3 regions of the Shewanella piezotolerans WP3 genome follow, and region 2 is predicted to be linked to each of the others. Evidence: predicted binding sites of a transcription regulator. Region 2 holds the regulator's gene; each other region holds the start of a gene.

Region 1 (6,865 bases), 130 kb from region 2:
TGGCTGGGTATATCAAGTTGCTGGGCTTGGGGCGTGTTTAGCTATTTCTACAGCCTTCTTATTACTGACTTGGCTTATCTCTTTTAAGTTACCAAGAAAGTCATCAATCACTAACATCTAATAGCGTCATCGGGCGCTAGTATCATAATCTTCAAGCGCCTTTCTCTCATGTGGCCTTTTCAAAGGTGAACATTTCGTTGTACTCTGTTTGTTCGATGTATTTCGTTGACTTAAGTCACGTTACATTAGGAACTTTTGATCTTGCTCTTGTTATGGGGAAGATCAAAAAGCCTTATACCAATTGTATTAAAAGTTTGACCTTTCAGCGGCAATTCAAAATGCTGTAGGCAAGCAGTGGGATCTGAGCTAATAGTTATTCTATATCCAAATCCCATAGCGAAGTCTAGAGCGTATATTGACCCCTGCACTATGTGAGGGGCTCTGAACTGGCCAAATACTTAATACAATTGGTATTACATAAAAATAAAACGATAAAAATAACTACAAATAATCTGTATCAACGAGGTTTGAATGGAAGCTATTACTGAATTTGTTGGCATGATCAACGGCGTAGTATGGGGTACTCCTATGCTCGTCATGATCTTAGGGGTGGGGTTATTCCTCACTTTTGGTTTACGCCTAATGCCAATCTTAAAACTGGGCACTGGCTTTAAACTGCTTTGGTCAGGCCGTATTCCTGATAAAGACAAAAAAATGAAAGGTGAGATTAGCCCGTTTAACGCGCTAATGACGTCATTATCAGCCACCATTGGTACTGGTAATATTGCAGGCGTTGCAACTGCCATTTTTATTGGCGGACCAGGGGCGCTATTTTGGATGTGGTGTACGGCATTAGTCGGCATGGCCACCAAGTTTGCCGAAGCGGTATTAGCGGTTAAATACCGTGAAGTTGATGACAATGGTAACCACGTGGGTGGCCCAATGTACTACATCAAGAATGGTCTAGGTTCAAAGTGGGCTTGGTTAGGTACAGCGTTTGCACTATTTGGTTCTCTAGCAGGTTTCGGTATTGGTAATACTGTACAGGCTAATTCAGTGGCTGATGCATTAAGCAGTAACTTTGGCGTACCTACTTGGGTGACTGGTTTGATATTAATGGTCTTAGTAGGTGCTGTATTAATGGGGGGCATTAAGCGTATTGCTGATGTTGCCGGTAAGCTTGTACCTATTATGACCATTTTTTATATCGCAGCAGGTATTGCGGTATTGGTGGTTTATGCTGCAGAAATTCCAGCGGCAATTGAATTGATTATTCACAGTGCATTTAATCCTGTCGCTGCGCAAGGTGGCTTTGCTGGTGCTGCGGTATGGGCGGCAATTCGCTTTGGTGTGGCTCGTGGTGTGTTTTCCAACGAGGCGGGCCTTGGTAGTGCGCCGATTGCACACGCTGCAGCTCAAACGAACAATCCTGTGGCTCAGGGTTTAGTCGCTATGTTAGGTACCTTCATTGATACTTTGATCGTTTGTACCATTACAGGTTTGGCGATTATAGTGTCAGGGGCATGGACATCAGGTGAGAACGGCGCAGCACTCACTTCGTTTGCTTTTTCCCATGCATTCCCGTTAGGTAACTATGTGGTCGCAATTGCTTTGTCAGTTTTCGCATTTACCACTATTTTGGGCTGGAGTTTCTATTGTGAGAAGTGTGTACAGTTCCTGTTTGGTGTTAAAGCGATTAAGCCGTTTAGGATCCTTTGGGTGATCGTGGTGCCTTTAGGTGCAGTCAGCTCATTAGAGTTTATCTGGCTACTTGCAGATACGTTAAACGCAATGATGGCGATACCAAACTTAATCGCATTGGCATTACTAAGCCCTGTCGTGTTTGCGTTGACAAGAGAGTACTTTCTTAAGAAGCGTGAAACGGAAGCTGCTGAGTCGTAGTTTGTAATATAAGCCTACAATAGACTTGTTTCATAAAGCTCCTGGATGTTTTTCAGGAGCTTTTTTGTTGCGTTTATATCTTTGGTATTAAGCCCAGAACTCGTCATCGCCCATTGCTTGTTTTAGCTGGGTTCTTTCCAAGTAGGCTTCTAAGCGTTTTTTGACATCTTTCTTGTGCGCTAGATCATCAGCAGCCTTTTTGTTTTTAGGGGCTGTTAACGCTTCAATTTCTGCATCGTTGGGCACAAAATCTAGTATCTGAGCCATCACGAATTCCTCTTTAAGAAGTATCCATTCTCTTGGCATTTTGTATTGCCGAATCGTAAGAATGTTATTGATACTTATAGGTTAATAACAGATTTTCTCGTGCTCGCATTGGCATTGTTCACTGCCACATTAGTGAGCGCTTAAGAAGGAATTTAGCAGGCAATTAAATAAAAATATGCGATCTGTGTAACAAAATTACAGTTTCATTGATTCGATGGTTTAAAGTTCTAGCAAACGCTAGTGAACATGAAATTAAATAACGTTAAACGGCGCTGTTTTAGTGTTGATATAAGCGCTTTTTGATGGGGTATATCGCTCAGTATATCCCCTTTCGCGATCAGCGAGAGTATCTATCTTCGCTCATCTTTGCTTTTGTCCCTTCTGTATTTGACCTACTGGGAGGGGATGTAGTTAGCGTGTCAGGAACATACTTGAACATGTTGCTTACAAGCGTAGTGATTTTGCGTTCAAGCATTGTTATACCAATTGCATTAAGTATTTGAGCAGTTCAGAACCCCTCAGTCTTTTCAATTCAAAGCGCATTGGTAAAGAAATGGTTATTCTCTTTTAAGCCAATGCAAAGCAGAAATGGAAAGGCTGAGGGGCTCACGTAGTGCGGCTGAGGTTAAACAAATTGGCAAACGCTGTATGCTTCGCTATGGGGTTTGGGTATACGACTAAATGGTTTATTTTGTTCCATACAAAATAAGACATTCCGGCCCTCCTTGGCGGTCAGATTTAGGAGGTACGAGACCAAGGATGGTCGAAGGTAGAATAATGCAGGAGCAATTATCGAGAGCGAAGCAGGATGCCAGAGCCGAGAATAACTATTAGCTCAAATCCCACTACGTGCCTACAGCGTTTTGAATTGCCGCTGAATGGTCAAACTTTTAATGCAATTGGTATTAATGCTGCATCGGACCCACTAAAGTTCGACCATAGGGAGTGTTTTTGGCTACTTGCTTCTGATTGTATTAAATTGGAATTAAATCATGCATGGCTGTTGAACCAGCTCGCCAAAAACACTCTGAGTGGAGCTATTTCTAATGTAAAACTTAGTTGCTAGAGGTCAAAGCTATAGCTGTAACCGAGCAGCACTTTGGCATCATCTTCTTCAAGATCTGTGTCGCTCACCATAAAAGAGACGGTGCCAAAGTCGGTATCTTTACTGAGAGACAGTGAGTAGTCGGCATAGTTGTCTGTACCGTACCAAGCGCTAACCACATCTCCTGTTGAATAACCGTAATGAGCGGCAATTGAAAGAGTATCAGATAGAGGGAAAGTTAAGGTTGTTTGTAGGTATCCCATATCTTTCTCATCGAGTGTAGGGTCGCCTGTGACATCGTCACCCGCATTCACAACATGGGCGTAGCTGACTTCAATCCATTTCCAGCTGGCAGCTAGCGTCACTTCGCCAAAATCAACACTGTCATCAGCATCAGGGTAGGCGTAGTAGAGATAACTGATATCGTAACCAAACTCGTCCCTACGCTGCCTGCAAACCCCAGCATAGAAGTCAATCTCGTAGCTTGTCTCATTACCAAAATCGACATTGGATGCCCATGTTCCTGCGTAGAAGCCCACATCATGGCTATAATCAATTCCACCTTGAACTGCAACAGCATCATCTGTTTGAGTTATACCGCGCCACAAATAGTTAGATGTTGCACCAATATTGGCTTCAACGGCAGCATGTGCTGAAACACTCAGCAATGCAGTTGTGGTAATAACAGCTGTACCTATTAATAGCTTGTTCATTCTCTTCCCCTAGAATAATCATTTTTGTCATTGTCGTGGAGGATAAAGCAAAGACCAAGCCAGAAATTTTCATGTTATAAAACAGCTGTTTAATTATGCAGCTACTATGTCTGTAAGTAGAATTGAATCAATCTAGGGCAGAGGGCACTGGTTTAGTGCAATATTACAGCAGTTCTATTAACTGTATTAGTCTCTGTTCATACTGTGGGAATATTAAGTGCAGAAGGCAAGGCGAATTTGCGGTTAATCGCTGTCAGTAGGCCTTCATTGGCCTGGTCTCTCCTCTATCTGAAGGCCAAAGAAGACGGCAATAGCAAATTCTGTACGGAACAAGATAGAGCATTCGTCATATATTAAGAATTGTTGCAGGCAAAGGGCATAAAAAAACCTCCTTAGAGGAGGTTTTATATTAATCACAGAGATTGTGATTAGTTAACGCTATCTTTAAGCGTTTTACCCGCTTTAAACTTAGGTACTGTAGCCGCTGGGATCTGGATCTCTTTACCAGTCTGTGGGTTACGACCTGTGCGAGCTGCACGCTCTGAAGTTTCAAAAGAGCCAAAACCAACAATAGAGATTTTCTCTCCATTTTTCATCGCTTCTGCAACAGTTTCTTCAAAAGATTTTAATGCACGTGCGGCTTCAGCTTTCGTTAATTCCGCAGATTCAGCCATTTTTGCAACAAGTTCAGTCTTATTCATTTGAATCGTCTCTTCTTTCCGTAGATTTATTTGTTAGTAGCGCTATCTAACATGCCACAAGCTTTTGCATTTGAAAAGCGCTTTAAGCCTATGAAATAGCCTTTAAAGTCAAAAATAGGAACGATTTCTCAATTTTTCTACTCTTCGAGCAGTTGAAACAGGATTTGTTTGACCACTTGAGGCTCAAACGGTTTGTCACATAGTGCATTAACACCTGCTTGTGACACGTTACTTAAGTGGGTGTCATTGGCTTCTGATGACACCATCAGAATAGGAATATGAGATTGTTCGCTATCGTTGCGAATAAATTGTGTCAGTGCTAAACCGTCAACACTGGGCATATTATAATCGGTGATCACCAGATCAAACATCTGCTGTTGCATGATCTCAATCGCTTCTTGGCCATCTTGGGCTTCGGTAATCATACGTAAACCAAGGTTGGTGATTGTGCGCTTAATGACATTTCTTGCCATTTTACTATCATCGACCACCAGTACTCGTAGATCTTGTACATCGAAATGAGTCAGATCTAATTCATCGTGGCTAAGTAGGTCAATTGTTGCATTTAGTGCTTTGCCAAGATGACTTGAAGTAAATGGCTTTGGCAGAATGGCCACAACACCTGATTGTCGATAGCTTTCTAATTGCTCCCGGCGGTATTCGCTAGAGACTAGCATGAACTGAATGTCACTAAATTGCTCTGTTGATTTGAGTTGTTTGAGTAGCTCTAGGGCTGTACCGTCCTCAAAATGCATTGCACTGGTAATCAGATCAGGCTGATGGCGTTTAATGATACTGAGGGCCTGCTGAAGGTTAGTTGCTGTTTGGATCTGTTTGACGCCCTCTTGCTCTAACCGGTTTGCAATTATCTTTCGCTGAGTATCTGAAGGCTCAACCAGCAGAATTGACAGTTCACTCGGTTGTAAATCGCTCATATATAGCTTTACCACTTGTCGTTATTATTAGTTATATGGTTTGTCCACCGTATTATAATGCGATGGTAATACTTGTTAAATTGAAACTTATTCTTCTTGTTTTAAGTAATCTTTAGTCTTTTGACTAAAGGCAATCCAATATTGGAAGCTCATGGCAATTAATGCTGAGAAAACTATGGCACTAATAGGAATATCACGGCCTTGAAAAACCACTTTTACATCTTCCGGAGTAATTTGGTAAGCGATAACAGCTGCAGTGGCTAATGCTAATAGCGCTACGGTTTGAATCGCCAAATATATTTTGAGTACCACAGCAGCCCAATAGCGGCGCATTATAAGTCCATATAATACTGGGAAAACACCTAAAGTGAATAAGTCATAGGATTGGGTTGTCGCAGTGCGCCACAGAGCGGCAAAAGCCAGTAATACATAGATAAACATCAAAACTGCCAGCATGGGGTGAGGCTTCTTCATTGGCTTCCTAACTTTGTTGTATAAAAGGTTAATTCTTTGCTTAGACCGCAGTGAGTGTAAAAAAATCAGCGCTATGAGTCCACACTAGCGGGTTACTAATTGTCATTAGTTTGCTAACTCTTTTATTGAGGATTACGCTAGAATAGCGTCATAGCAACCGTATTTTAGAGAGCATAATGACAGAGTCACAGTTTTGGGAGCTGGTTAGCCGTACTTCTCCCACGCAAAATCAAACAGATTTGGCTGAAACATTGAAACAGAAACTTGAGCCTTTGAGTAATCAAGAGTTGCGTGATTTTGATAAAATCTTTGGCCAACAGATGCGCCGCAGCTATTCATGGACTGTTTGGGGCGCTGCTTACATCATCACAGGTTGTGATTCAGAGTACGCTTTTGCTGAATTTAGGTGCTTTTTGATATCTCTCGGTAAAGATTGGTACGACAAAGTTGTAGAGTCGCCCGATGAACTTGGCAATTTGACGCAATGGCCAGAGAAAGATGGCTATGCATACCCATTTTTAGATGAGTATGATTTGATCGCTGGTCAGCTTTACGAAGAGCGCGCCGATGATGAGCTGCCTTATGTGCCATCAGGACAAGCATCGCCAGCGGGAAAGAAGTTCTCTCATAAGAAAAAACAGCTAAAGGCTACTTATCCATTATTGAGCGCCGCCTTTCCGTTTTAAAAAGGCGCGCTGAATGAGTAATACCAATCAGTATAAATTGATATTAAATACAAAAAAACGAGGCTAGGCCTCGTTTTTTTTACTGTGATATCTATTCAGTACAAGCGCTAATTTCACTGTCGAAGTCATAACCGTGCGCTTC
Region 2 (6,865 bases):
GCGGCAAAAACTAGAACTGACCACAGTATGCCATTGAGGAAGCCAATGGCGAGTTCTTTACCGATAAGCCATCTAGAGTTACTTTGACCAATTTGACCCAAGGCAATACCACGAATAACCAGAGCTAGGGTTTGGTTACCTGCTACACCACCCATGCTGGGGACAATGGTCATCAAAATAGCGATGGTGGCGAACTGCTCCAAGGTTCCCTCAAACATGTTGCTGACAGAAGCGGCGAGTAATGCGGCAAATAAATTAACCGTTAACCACAATGAGCGGCGAAAAGTACTTTTCAGCACCGGGCCAAAGGTATCGGTATCGTCATCCATACCCGCCATACCCATCATTGAGTGTTCTGCATCTTCACGGATAACATCAACCACGTCATCGATGGTAATACGGCCAAGCAGTTTGTTGTCATCATCAATGACCGGGGCTGACATCCAGTCATGACGTTCGAACAGCTGTGCGACCTCGCTGTCTGACATGCCTACGGGAATGGGCTCCACATCGGCTGCCATAATATCCCTAATGGAGGAATCTGGATTACAAGTCAGTAGATCGGCAATACGGACACCACCCAGTACACGGTCATGCTTATCGACCACATACAGCATATCGGTTGCGTCAGGTAGTTCGCCGCGAATTCTCAAATAGCGAAGTATCACATCGATATTGACGTCAGGCCTTAAGGTCACCGTATCGGTATTCATAATACTGCCGGCGGTATCTTCAGGGTAGGAGAGTGCTTGCTCAACTCTCACCCTATCTTGAGTACTCATCGACTGCAGCACCTCATTAAAGACACTGTCAGGTAAGCTTCTCAAAATATAGGCTAAGTCATCGGTGTCCATGCTTTTGGCGGCTTTAGCAACTCGCTCAGGACTCATTTGACTAATCAGGCTATCTTTGAGTTCTTCGCCTAGCTCATCAAGAATTTCACCGGTATGCTCTTGGTCAATCAATTGCCAGAGGACTTGACGTGTTCGAGGTGGCGAAGATTCGAGGATAAAGGCGATATCTGTGGCTGCCATATCTTGCAGCATATTGCGGACATGGACGAACATCCCGCTGCCTAATGCTTTATTCAGCTGATTGAGGCGTTGATCTGTTGTTTCATTATCTAAGACTTCAATCGGCATGGATCCCTCTCAGGCTCGTATAAAAGGCGCATATAATAACGTAAGTAATACCAATCGGCTCAAGAAATAGCTCACTGAATTAATTGGATTGGTGTCAGAGGTATAAAAGGATAAATTTTACAGGAAAATAGGGCTAACTGTCTTCGTCAAATTTGGCATTGATTAAATGGCATATAGCCTCTAACGCTAGCTCTGCATCTGCTCCTGTGGCAACTAGCTTTATGGATTTGCCCATTCCAGTCTCCAACATTAGTAAGCCTAGTACACTTATAGCTGATGCTTGTTTTTCGCCTTGGATTATTGTGATTTCAGCATCAAATTCAGAAGCTAACACCACAAGTTTAGTTGCGGCTCGGGCATGAAGCCCAAGCTTATTGCATATGGTAACTTGTCGTTCAATCTTTGGCATTTTTTAACTCGCGGTGACTAGTCGTCACTTTATGCCGTCCATCTTTAAAGTGTTCAGCAAGCCTTTCGGTTACATACACAGAGCGATGTTGGCCTCCGGTACAACCAATAGCAATGGTCAAATAACTGCGATTATTACGCTCTAAGTCTGGCAGCCATGTACGCAGTAAATTTTCTATCTGCCAGATAAATTTATTCACCAATGGGCGTTGATTGAGAAAGTCCTGCACCGGCTTATCAAGCCCTGTCATTGGCCTTAGTTCTGGCTCCCAGTGAGGGTTAGGTAGAAATCTAACATCGAACATAAAGTCGGCTTCGGTAGGCATACCATGTTTAAATCCAAAAGACTCAAACTTGATCATTAGCTCTTTATCAATATTACCCAACAAAATTTCACGAACTTGATCGTTAAGATCGTAAATGTTGAGGTTTGAAGTATCGATATAGTGGTCGACTATTTTTGCTAATGGCTCTAGCTGACGGCCTTCAAGCTGAATGGCTTCTTTTAACGAAATATTCGAATGAGACAGTGGATGAAGTCGTCGGGTTTCGTTATAGCGTTTAAGCAATACTTCATCGCTTGAGTTTAGGAAGAAACTGAGTAGCTCGACACCTTTGGGCAAATTCGTTAGGTGCTTTTCCAGCTCTGTGTCTTTTTCTGGCATATTGCGAATATCGACACTAATTGCTACGAGCTCTGAATTACCCGTTAGCTGCTCTAACAGCGTTCCCATCATAGGTAACGGAAGATTATCGACACAATAATAGCCGAGATCTTCTAACATCCTTAGAAGAACGGATTTACCAGAGCCTGAACGACCAGAGACAAGAACGAGTTTCATCTTTTGACTACCTGATAGAAGTTAGAGTGAGTGTTTTATACCAATCAGTATAAGAAGTTGATCTACTCAGAGTGTTTATTACGAACTAGTTCAAGGCGAATAAATGACATAATGGTTATTCCCTTATGAGTTTACTCAATGCAGAAGTCGCAAGTCAAAACACTCCTTACAGGCGAGTCATAGCGGTTCTGATGCTGCGTTAATGAACTTGAACCTATTCTCACTATGCTCTTCATTCATTGCAAACCACATGGCCAAGCATGTTCCTGACATGCTTAAGGTATTCCCACCACCCTTGGAGCTCAGATACGGTGGAGGTCTTTAATGCAGGAGCATTTAATGACCTAACCTCAAGCCGCTAAACTCTCGCTGAGCGATCAAATCTTTATACAGATTGGTATTATATATGTTTACAAGATGTACAAGGGTATAGATTAACTTTTTTATTGGTGAAAGCAAGAGCTTAGGCAAGAAGGAGATAATAAATAATATTGCTGTCATAAATACTAAGGTCTTTAAATAACCTATTTGTATTACATAAGGTTACTTAAGGACCTGAGTCATTAGCTATTGAGTGATCAAATCGTACAGCTCTGATTCACTGGTGCTTTTTCTCAACTGCTTAACGATAGCTTTATCGTTAAGCTTTTCAGCCATTGAAGACAAGGTGGCTAAGTGTTGCTCACATTGCTCTGCTGGAACCAAAAGTGCAAACAATATATCGACCGGCTGTTTATCTATCGAGTCAAAAGAGATCGGTGTTTCGCATTTGATTAATATGCCCAATGGATGGTCAATATTGGTCAATCGCCCATGCGGGATTGCGATACCGTTGCCTATACCTGTGCTACCCATTTTTTCGCGTGCCAAAAGGCTCTCGAATATCTCTTGTGAAGATAGAGTAGGGTACTGGACAGCGGCAATGTCGCTGATTAGTTCCAGTACTTTTTTCTTACTGCCCGGAGTGGCACAGGTGGTGCACTCCGGCTGCAGGATGGTACATAGTTCCATCGTTAATGTTTGGTCAGCTTCTCTTTGTGTTTAATAACCTGACGATCTAATTTATCGATCAGGGAGTCGATTGCGGCGTACATGTCCGCATGTTCCGAAGTAGCAAAAACTTCACCTTTTTTAAGGTGAATTCTGGCTTCGGCAATCTGCTGCATTTTTTCTACATTCAAAATGACGTGGACATTATTGATCTGATCGAAATGACGTTCAAGCTTTGTAAACTTTTCTTCTACATAGCCACGCAATGATGCGGTGATTTCGATGTGATGTCCAGTAAGGTTAATTTGCATAGAAAATTCCTCCAAGTGCCTAATTTTGAGTTATAAACTCTTACGTTGGTTTGAGGGCGGGATCAGCATTGCTTCACGATATTTCGCGATAGTACGACGAGCAACTTTTATCCCTTGTTCTGCCAAAAGTTGCGCCATTTTGCTATCGCTTAATGGTTTCTTTTGGTTTTCAGCTGCGACTAACTTCTTAATAAACGCTCTAATAGCTGTTGATGAGCACTCTCCACCGTCGTCGGTTCCGACATGACTAGAGAAGAAATACTTTAATTCGAAAATACCTCTGGGGGTATGCATATACTTTTGAGTGGTAACCCTTGATATGGTGGATTCATGCATCTCAACGGCTTCTGCGATATCATTCAAAACCATTGGTTTCATGGCTTCATCGCCATACTCAAAGAAGCCTTGCTGGAATTTTACAATGCAGTTACTGACCTTTAGTAAAGTTTCATTACGGCTTTCTAAACTTTTAATAAACCACTTAGCTTCCTGCAAATGACCACGGATGAACTGGCCATCGGCTTGGCTTTTAGTGCTGCGAGCCATTGAAGCATAGTGCTGATTAACATTAATTTTAGGCATGTAATCTGGGTTTAGCTCAACCACCCAGCGACCTTTCTTTTTGGCCACTGATACATCGGGAATAACGTATTCATCTTTGCTGCGAGTGACTGCTAACCCTGGTCTTGGGTTGAGAGTTTGGATCAGGCTAATGGCTTCACGTAGTTCATCTTCTTTAAGCTTAGTTTTACGCATTAACTGTCTAAAGTCGCGTCCTGCAATCAAATCTAAGTAGTCTTTGATGAGTAGGCGGGCATGGTCAATATGCGGTGTGGTAGCGGCATATTGGGCCAGTTGGATCAATAGACACTCGCTTAAGTCGCGAGCGGCAACGCCAATGGGGTCAAAATGCTGCACGCGCTTGAGTACGGCTTCGACTTCATCAACCTCAATTTCAGGGTCGCCCATTGCCTCAAGAATATCTTCGCAGTTTTGAGTGAGGTAACCACGTTCATCAATAGCATCAATAATGGCGGTGGCGATAGCAAGATCGTTATCGGAAAATGGTGTTAAGTTCTTTTGCCACTCAAGGTGCTCATATAAGCCTTCGCTGGTTTCACCTTGGAATGGCATATCGTCATCGCGCATACCGCCAGAGCTTGCATTTGAAGAAACGGTATAGACTTCGTCCCAAGTGGTATCCATCGGCAGATCATCTGGCATTGAATCTTGGGTTAATGCATCAGAGGTTTCTACTGCAGCGCTATCTTGCTGGGGATCAACTTCGGCGCTGGCGCTGTAATCGTTGTCACTATCGGATTCTGAATAGCTATCGGATTCGCTGGTGGTGCGATCTTCATTGCTGACAGGTTCACTGTCAGATTGCTCTTCATCTAATTCTAGTAGGGGATTTGACTCTAATGCTTGCTGGATCTCTTGCTGCAGCTCTAAAGAGGACAGTTGCAGTAAGCGGATTGCCTGCTGTAACTGTGGAGTCATGGTTAGCTGCTGACCCATTTTGAGCTGAAGTGACGCTTTCATCTTACCGCTATTCCCTACACTGTAATTAAACGTTGAAGCTCGTTAATTTGGCGAAGAGAGCATAAAGGGCCAACACTATGATTATATTAGTATACTTAACTAGTGCCGCGCTTTAAACGCTCATGTTGTTGATTAACTATAGCCTGAATTGTTCACCTAAGTACACTGCTCTAACCTGCTGGTTGTCTAAGATTTCAGCAGGCGTACCCTCAGCAATGAGATTTCCGTGACTTACGATATATGCATGCTCACAAACGTCTAATGTTTCACGAACATTGTGATCAGTAATTAGCACACCTAAGCCGCGGCTTTTTAGCTGCTCAATGATTTTTTTAATGTCGATGACCGAAATTGGATCTACACCTGCAAAGGGTTCATCAAGCAATATAAATTTTGGGTTGGCAGCTAGCGCTCGTGCAATTTCAACTCGACGGCGTTCACCACCTGAAAGTGCCATGCCTTGGCTGTCACGTATGTGAGTGATATGAAACTCTTCAAGCAGGCTCTCTAGTTGCGCCTCACGCTGCTCATTGTCAATATCGCTGCGAGTCTGTAGCACTGCCATGATGTTGTCGCGGACTGAAAGCTTTCTAAAAATACTTGCTTCTTGCGGTAAGTAACCTATACCTTTTCGTGCGCGAAGATGCATAGGATCTAAGGTTAGATCGTCCTCATCAATAAATATTTGCCCTTTGTCACTCTGCACTAAACCGACAACCATATAGAAAGTTGTGGTTTTTCCTGCCCCATTTGGGCCGAGTAAGCCAACGATCTGCCCGGTTTTTACCGTTAAACTCACATCTTGAACAACTGCACGGTTTTTATAACTCTTAGCTAGGTTGCGTGCCATAAGCGTTTTTTGGATCATTGCTGCTCCTGCTTTTCTATCGGTTCAGCTGGGGTTTCAGGAGTCTCTTCTTGGTAGGCTTCTGGTTGAATGATGGTGATTACTCTGTCATTGCCTTCGCCGGTGCTTTCAGCAATAAGTTGCTGTAAACCTATATTGTACTTAATGCGATTACCTGTGACCTGGCTACCCTCTTGCTCGAGTGTCGCATCACCTAAAAGAGTTAAGGTTCTGGTCGCGAGTTCGTAACGGATCTCTTTAGCACTTGCTGTTGCGGGGCGGCCATCTTCCATTATTTGGGTATAGGTTGCTGGATTGCCTGTGGCAACCAGTGTTTTTCCAGAGTTCGCTTCTTTAGAGAAAACACGTAACTCATCAGCGTTCATTTTAATTGAGCCTTGAGTCACCTCTACTGGGCCAAAAAAGATAACCTGATTGTTTTTGATATCGGCTTCTTGGCTTGCAGCGGCAATTTTGACCTCTTGTTTAAGGTCATCGACAGCGGCATAGCTGCTAATGCTGAGCAGACACAATAGACCTGCAAGTATGGATTGATTATATTTCATAACTTCCTTCTACTCGGCCTTTAGTGTGATTGCACGAGTGAGTATATTGGTTTTTTTGAACAGCTTATTTAGCATCGTAGATCCCTTCGACTTCGCTGATCAACTTTACACTTTGAGCATTGAGGTCAGCATAAAGACCTGTGCCTTGAATAACAAATTCATTGCCAGTGACGTGAATAATTTCATCAGAGGTCATTATCATAGTATCTAAATCGAG
Region 3 (6,865 bases), 2.4 Mb from region 2:
ATCAAGTTGTCAGGTTTTAGATCTTGATGCAAAGTTTCTTTACGGTGAAACGCTCTCACTCCAATTTCCAATTGTTTTAACAGAGCCAACACCTCTTGTATATCTGGCGTCGGGTTATGCTTTATCCATTGGCTTAACAATTGCCCATCGAGGTATTCCGTTAAATAATAAAGCGCAGATTTTTGTTTATCACGCTCAGCGATTGAAACCACATAGGGACTATTAATTCGTTTTCCTATCCAACTTTCTAATAAAAAGCGTTCTATATAAGCTGCATCATCTAGATAGTTAACTGAAGGCGTTTTCATACAGAGTAAATCATCTTGCTGATTGCTGACTAGATAGACTTGGCTTCTTTCGCTTTGATGCAAAACATCTACCACTGTATATCCGTCGAGCTTCATGCCAACACTTAATGGCGGTGGAAAAGGCAACCTAGACAAATGCTGATACACTTCATCAATAGTTTGCTCTGGTAAGGAGTCAATACATAGTAACTGACAACTAACATTGTCTTGGGAACCAGAATTGAGGGCTGAATCGACTAATTCATGGCAAAATCTATCACACTTTTCGTCAGTGGAATGCTTGCTGGAACGACTACTTTGTTGAGTTTGACTAAATAGCGCTAATTTCTGCTCTACTTCAAAGTCTGTTACTACATCATGCACACCGTCAGTCGTTAGCAGATATAAGTCCCCCTCCTCTAGCGCTAACATACGATAGTCCACCTCAACATTGACATCTAACCCCAGAGCTCGGGCAAGATAACGCTGATTATTTCCTACTATACTGGTGTGATCTTGACTTAGCTTGTCCAATGTACCATTACGGTAGCGGTAAACTCTTGAATCACCCACATGAAAAAGATGCATATGACGTGATTTAAAAACCAATGCACTTAAGGTGCAGACGTAGCCTCTGCGAGCATCTCGATAATCTTGTCCCAACCCATAAAGCCAACGATTCAGCGCTGTTAATACTTGAGTACTTGATTTCTGTACTGACCAGAGATCCGGTGTTGAGTAATAGTCAGCAAGAAAATTGCTTATGCTGATAGCGGATGCCGCTGCGCCTGCCTCAGCAGTACTCACCCCATCACTGATAGCTGCAACAACGCCCTTCGTCGTTAACATTAGACCACTGGGAATACGGATCCCAATGGCATCTTCATTGGCCGTTTTAACGCCTTTATCAGAATACTGACCAGCCTTAATGACTAAACAGTGCTTTGGCTTGTGGCCTTCAATATCATGACTCGTTGTCAATGATGATATTGTGTCATTTAAGTCATTCTCAACCATAACCTTTGCAATCATACTCACCGTTCCCCTTCTAATTCACGCTTATTAGGGTTACTTCCCCCTTTTCGTTCACTTCGGCAATATGGCCTTTTGGCTCCGTCATTAAAAACACGGTTAAAAAGCCAACTAGAGCACTCACCGCAATAACATAGAAAAAGGTTTGCGTAGATACCATAGAGTAAACAGTCAAGAAAAATACAGCGCCAACATTACCGTAAGCGCCCGTCATGCCAGCGATCTGTCCAGTTAAACGACGCTTAATTAGCGGTACAGCTGCAAATACAGCCCCCTCACCTCCTTGTACAAAGAAAGAACATGCCATTACCATAATAATGGCAAAGGGTAGCGCCCAAGTTGCATTAATTTGCGCCACACCAAAATATCCAATTGCTAGCCCAGCAGTTAATATCAGCAAGGTAGATTTACGACCAAAACGGTCACTAAGCCACCCCCCTCCAGGTCGGGACATTAAGTTCATAAAAGCATATGAGGATGCGACTAAACCAGCCTGAGCTAATCCTAAACCGAATGTTTCAGCGAAAAAAAGAGGTAACATTGACACCACTGCCAACTCTGAACCAAATGTAGAGAAGTACAGAACATTAAGAACCGCTACCTGCTTAAACTCGTAGCGTTCAAATTCAGGAACCATCCCCGCAAACACTTGCTTATTAACTTGATAGGTTTGATAAATATCGACGATTAAAACTAAGCAAAGTAGCGCATAGATACCATAAACGACTTGATGACTAAACATGCTAACTCCCGCAGGAGATAGCTTCCAACCAAGCAGTGCGAGCGTGGCGTACATGGGTAATTTCATCACCAATAAAAGTACAAAATCGCCTTTACTGGTTACTTCAAGTGCACCTGCTTTTTTGGGTTTGAAATAAGTTGATCCTTTAGGCGTATCTGTCACATTGAAATAGTAAATAAATGCAAAAGCTAAACTCAACAATCCAGTTAAAGCAATAGCATAGCGCCAACCGTCAGCACCACCAAATGCAAGTGCAACTGCGGGCAGAGTAAAAGCTGCGGCGGCAGAGCCAAAGTTCCCCCAGCCACCATATATCCCCTCAGCAGTGCCTAACTCTTTTGCCGGAAACCACTCACTCACAATACGAATGCCAACCACAAAACCAGCACCGATAAACCCAAGTAAGAATCGCGCTAGCGCCAACTGCTCAAACGTTGTCCCGAGTGCAAACATAAAGCACGGAATGGAGCAAATCCCCAACAGCAAAGAGTAAACAAGTCTTGGTCCATACTTATCAGTGACCATGCCTATCAGCACTCGTGCGGGAATGGTTAACGCTACATTAAGAATTAGCAGAGTTTTTATCTGTGATTGACTCAAACCAATACTTTCTGCAATAACGCTTAACAGAGGAGCGGCATTAAACCAAACCATAAAGGTGATAAAAAACGCCATCCAGCTCAAGTGCATCACTTTCATCTTTCCTGAAAAAGAAAAAAGGTTAAATCCAGCCTCAGCTGTATTCTTGCTAGTCATACTTTTCTCCTCATCCTTAAGCAAGTAATCGCGCTAAAATTTTGCCCGATTGACGTTTTATCTCATAAGTGTCAACGCTAAGTGTTTCATTTTCTAGACAACGACCTGTTGTTAAGCTGTAGTGCTGTTTATGCAGCGGCGATGCAACAAATAGCTCATTCTCAAATTCACACAGTAGGCCGCGTGAAAGCACACTCACCCCCGTTGCTGGATCGACATTATCAATCGCATAAATGCCAGCATCTCCAAGATGGAAAATCGCCACGGCTTTACCTGCTACCCATGCAGCAATACCTCTTTTTGAAGGTAATGCTTGTTCATCACAAATAGTTACCCAATTCATACCAACGCCTCCTCTTCATCCAACTGCGTAATTGCGATATCGCCTAGCGTCGATAGCTTGTGATTAACCGCACTAAATGTTTCTACTTCAGAACTAATGGGGAACTTTTGCGAGCGTTGATATTGATACTGCTTCGTATCAATTAGAGGTGCGTCTTTAGGGTTGATAAATTCGCTGAATCGCTGCAAGAACACATCATCTTGCAAACTGGTTTTCCATTCGCATTGATAATTGGCGGCGACTTTATGCATCTGGCTTTCTAACTCATCTGCTAGGCCTAAAGAGTTTTCAATCACTACAGATTGCAAATATTCAAGTCCGCCAGCTAATGACTCAAGCCACACTGATGTGCGCTGAAGTCGCGCAGCAGTTTTGCTGTAGAACATCAGTATTCTGTCAATATAACTAACAAGTTGTTCGGTAGAGAGATCGGTAGCAAATAGATCGCCATGTCTAGGTCTCATCCCGCCATTACCGCAAACAAAGAGGTTCCAGCCCTTTTCTGTAGCAATAACACCAATATCTTTACTCTGCGCTTCAGCACATTCTCGAGTACAGCCTGACACTGCAAATTTTATCTTGTGAGGTGACCTAAGGCCTTTGTATCGATTTTCTAACGCAATCGCTAACCCTACAGAGTCTTGTACACCGTATCGGCACCAGGTATTACCTACACAAGATTTAACGGTGCGTAGTGATTTACCATAGGCGTGTCCGGTCTCAAAACCTTCAGCTATCAGTTCTGACCAAATGGCAGGTAAATCAGACAGTGCAGCACCAAACATATCGATACGCTGGCCACCCGTAATTTTGGTGTATAGGTCATATCGTTTGGCGATTTGGCCCATGGCAATCAGTTTATCAGGGGTGATCTCTCCACCAGCAACTCTCGGAACCACAGAATAGCTGCCGTCCTTTTGCAGGTTACCTAAATAAGCATCATTGCTATCTTGAAGAGCAACATGGTTTTCATTGAGCACATATTCATTTTCCAAAGTGGCAAAAATAGAAGCGGCAACAGGTTTACAGATATCACAGCCTAGCGCTAATTCAGAAGAGCCATTTTTGGCATGGAGCTGATAAAGTTGCTCGAAATCATTTATATTTTCCACTTGGCACAGATGAAACAACGCTTGGCGATCATAGTCAAAGTGGCAGCAGATCCCTGACTCCGTTTCTAGTCCTTGTGCCTGCATAGTTTCATCAATGATCTGCTGCACAACAGCAGCGCAGCCTCCGCAACCAGATGCCGCTTTGGTACAACTTTTAATCTCAGCTAGTTGGTGATTTCCGGCAACAACTTGTTCAACGATATCAGCTTTTGTTACTTGATGGCATGAACAAACAATAGCGTTGTCCTTTAGTGCTAGTGGCGCAGAATCATCAGCCATTAGCAATGTGACGGCAGGCTCCTCTAACGCGTCTCCCGATAAGTATTGGCTAAGCAGGTTGGGATATTCGTCAACATTTCCCACCAGTACAGCCCCCCGCAGGTATTCTCCAGTTTCATCAAGCCACAGTTTTTTATAAACGCCTGCTTGTACATCACTGAGTTCAACATACTGCGCGTTATCAAAACCACGGCTTGCCCCAATAGATGCCACATCGACCCCAAGCAGTTTTAGCTTAGTGCTCATGTCTGCACCGGTGAACCTTAACGCCTCAGTAGTCGGCGAGACTATCGAATTATCAAGTAGATGCTTAGCTATTTGAGACACTGCGACTTTGGCCATTTGATAGCCTGGTGCCACTAAGCCGAAGATCTGTTGTTGCCATAGGGCACACTCTCCAATGGCGTAAACATCCTTGGCTGATGTACGGCAACAGTCATCTATGACTATACCGCCGCGTTCACCAATACTTATGTCGCTCGCTCTAGCTAATGCATCTTGAGGACGGATCCCTGCGGAAAATACAATCATATCCGTTTCTAACCAACTGCCATCACTGAAATTAAGTCGATGCTGCGCTCGCTCACCATCAACTATCTCTTGTGTTGCTTTGCTCAAATGCACTCCAAGCCCTAACGCTTCAATTTTTTGCTTTAATAGCTCACCACCTCTGTCATTCAATTGCACTGACATCAACTGCGGCGCAAACTCAACCACATGAGTATCAAGCCCTAAAGCACTCAGTGCATTGGCAGCCTCTAGTCCCAGTAATCCACCACCAATAACGACACCAGACTTGGCCGTAGTTGCGGCTTGCTCAATAGCTTCTAGGTCATCAATAGTGCGATAAACTAAACAATCACGGCGGTCATTACCCTTTATCGGTGGTACGAAAGGAAAAGAGCCTGTCGCCAATACAAGCGTGTCATATAAGACTGTCTCGCCATTCACGGTGAGTTGTTTCTTATGCTGGTCAATATTGTTGACCTGTTGCCCTAGGTGTAGCACAACACCTTGGGCGGCATAGTCAGCCTGAGTTGCTAACATAAGGCTATCGGCACTACTTGATTCAAAATACTTTGACAGTTGAACCCTATCGTATGCAGGCAAACTCTCTGCACCAAAAACCGTAACGTCATAATGTCGATTAAGCTGTTGCTCACATAATTGCTCCACAAAATGATGGCCAACCATGCCATTTCCCACTATGACTAATTTGGGTTTATCTACTCTCATACTTTGCCCCTTTTGTGTCTTATACTATTTATTTCAAACAAAAAGGCGCCAATCTCCCGATGGGAGATGGCGCCTTTGCCAGAAATTCAAATTGTTTAAAGCGATTAATAACGGACAAAAACCGCTGCTTAGTTACTCATAAAAGTAGCGAAGACTGTGCCAGTATTCACCGCCAATCAATAAACCTGCAATACATTGATTTTATTTATCTATTAGATAAATTTACGTTAAAAGTTACTTTTCTTTACGTTCCCAGTGGTATCGTTTGCACCAATATGGTTAGCAACTGATTATTTATGTGCATAAGAACCTTGCGAAATTTTTCCAATTACGGCGGCACTGTCAGGCAAACTAACGCCTTCATCCATAGCAAGCTTCTGAATAACCTTATGGGCCTGTTGCTCCGATAATCCCGATTGCTGTAAATCACGCTTAGCCAGTTGAATCCGTTTTTCGTCCTCGATTCGGCATTCAAGTTTCGCTAATTTAGTATGCAAACGGTTAGCCGTTTTAAAACGGACTTGCGCCAGTTCCCTTACTTTTGAAAGGCGAGAGTAATCAAATTGTTGTGGTACAAAAGTAACCCGACCACAATGCAACAAGGTTGATAATTGCGACGGTTCAATACTTGTCGCTGTGATAATTAACGGTACAGGTGCAAATATCATCAGCCTTTCAACAAACTGCAAATGCAAAGCAGTGATAGTGTCAACGACCATAAGCACGATATCTGTGGCATTGTTAAGTTCGAAACGTTCGAATTCAGATATTGATTTAAAGCTAACTAAGTCAAAATCATGACTCTTGGCAGCTTCATTCAGCCCGCGATTTTCTTTTACCTCAACCAGACTTACTAAGCGCATGCTTTACCTCCTGAGCCAATGGGGTCAGCCCCTGATTTACTACGACCATGTGTCTTTAGCTCAGTAACACCATTTATTGAATCACTCTGGTGTCGCTGTTGCCAAAGTGTCTTAGCTATTCTCTTAGCCACATCAATTTGAATATTGGAGTCCAGTAACATCAGAACAACCATCACATTAGTCATCACTGCTGCCTGTGCTCTGTGAGCTTCAGC

The links. Region 2 encodes sigma-54, which starts transcription at its own class of promoters, with help from an activator protein. Its sites were predicted from a motif close to GTTGGCACGNNNNTNGNNT; they were not measured.
Region 1: the regulator sigma-54 is predicted to act here: its motif matches at 3,973-3,991, upstream of SWP_RS02430 (TorF family putative porin).
Region 3: the regulator sigma-54 is predicted to act here: its motif matches at 5,933-5,951, upstream of nirB (nitrite reductase large subunit NirB).

Annotation. Positions count from the first base shown of each region.
Region 1 covers NC_011566.1:551,041-557,905, forward strand. The annotation lists partial or broken gene arsJ (organoarsenical effux MFS transporter ArsJ) at 1-121, shown strand, start outside; gene SWP_RS02415 (alanine/glycine:cation symporter family protein) at 532-1,902, shown strand; gene SWP_RS02420 (hypothetical protein) at 1,990-2,169, opposite strand; gene SWP_RS02430 (TorF family putative porin) at 3,232-3,927, opposite strand; gene SWP_RS02435 (HU family DNA-binding protein) at 4,356-4,628, opposite strand; gene SWP_RS02440 (response regulator) at 4,766-5,563, opposite strand; gene SWP_RS02445 (hypothetical protein) at 5,651-6,037, opposite strand; gene SWP_RS02450 (DUF4240 domain-containing protein) at 6,214-6,723, shown strand; gene SWP_RS02455 (hypothetical protein) at 6,815-6,865, opposite strand, start outside.
Region 2 covers NC_011566.1:677,952-684,816, forward strand. The annotation lists gene mgtE (magnesium transporter) at 1-1,142, opposite strand, end outside; gene SWP_RS02975 (HPr family phosphocarrier protein) at 1,276-1,551, opposite strand; gene rapZ (RNase adapter RapZ) at 1,538-2,392, opposite strand; gene ptsN (PTS IIA-like nitrogen regulatory protein PtsN) at 2,960-3,403, opposite strand; gene hpf (ribosome hibernation promoting factor) at 3,406-3,693, opposite strand; gene SWP_RS02995 (RNA polymerase factor sigma-54) at 3,724-5,235, opposite strand; gene lptB (LPS export ABC transporter ATP-binding protein) at 5,372-6,103, opposite strand; gene lptA (lipopolysaccharide transport periplasmic protein LptA) at 6,100-6,648, opposite strand; gene lptC (LPS export ABC transporter periplasmic protein LptC) at 6,713-6,865, opposite strand, start outside.
Region 3 covers NC_011566.1:3,057,601-3,064,465, forward strand. The annotation lists gene SWP_RS13105 (bifunctional protein-serine/threonine kinase/phosphatase) at 1-1,319, opposite strand, end outside; gene SWP_RS13110 (NarK family nitrate/nitrite MFS transporter) at 1,336-2,817, opposite strand; gene nirD (nitrite reductase small subunit NirD) at 2,834-3,160, opposite strand; gene nirB (nitrite reductase large subunit NirB) at 3,157-5,787, opposite strand; gene SWP_RS13130 (ANTAR domain-containing response regulator) at 6,078-6,650, opposite strand; gene SWP_RS13135 (Glycosyl transferase, family 3) at 6,641-6,865, opposite strand, start outside.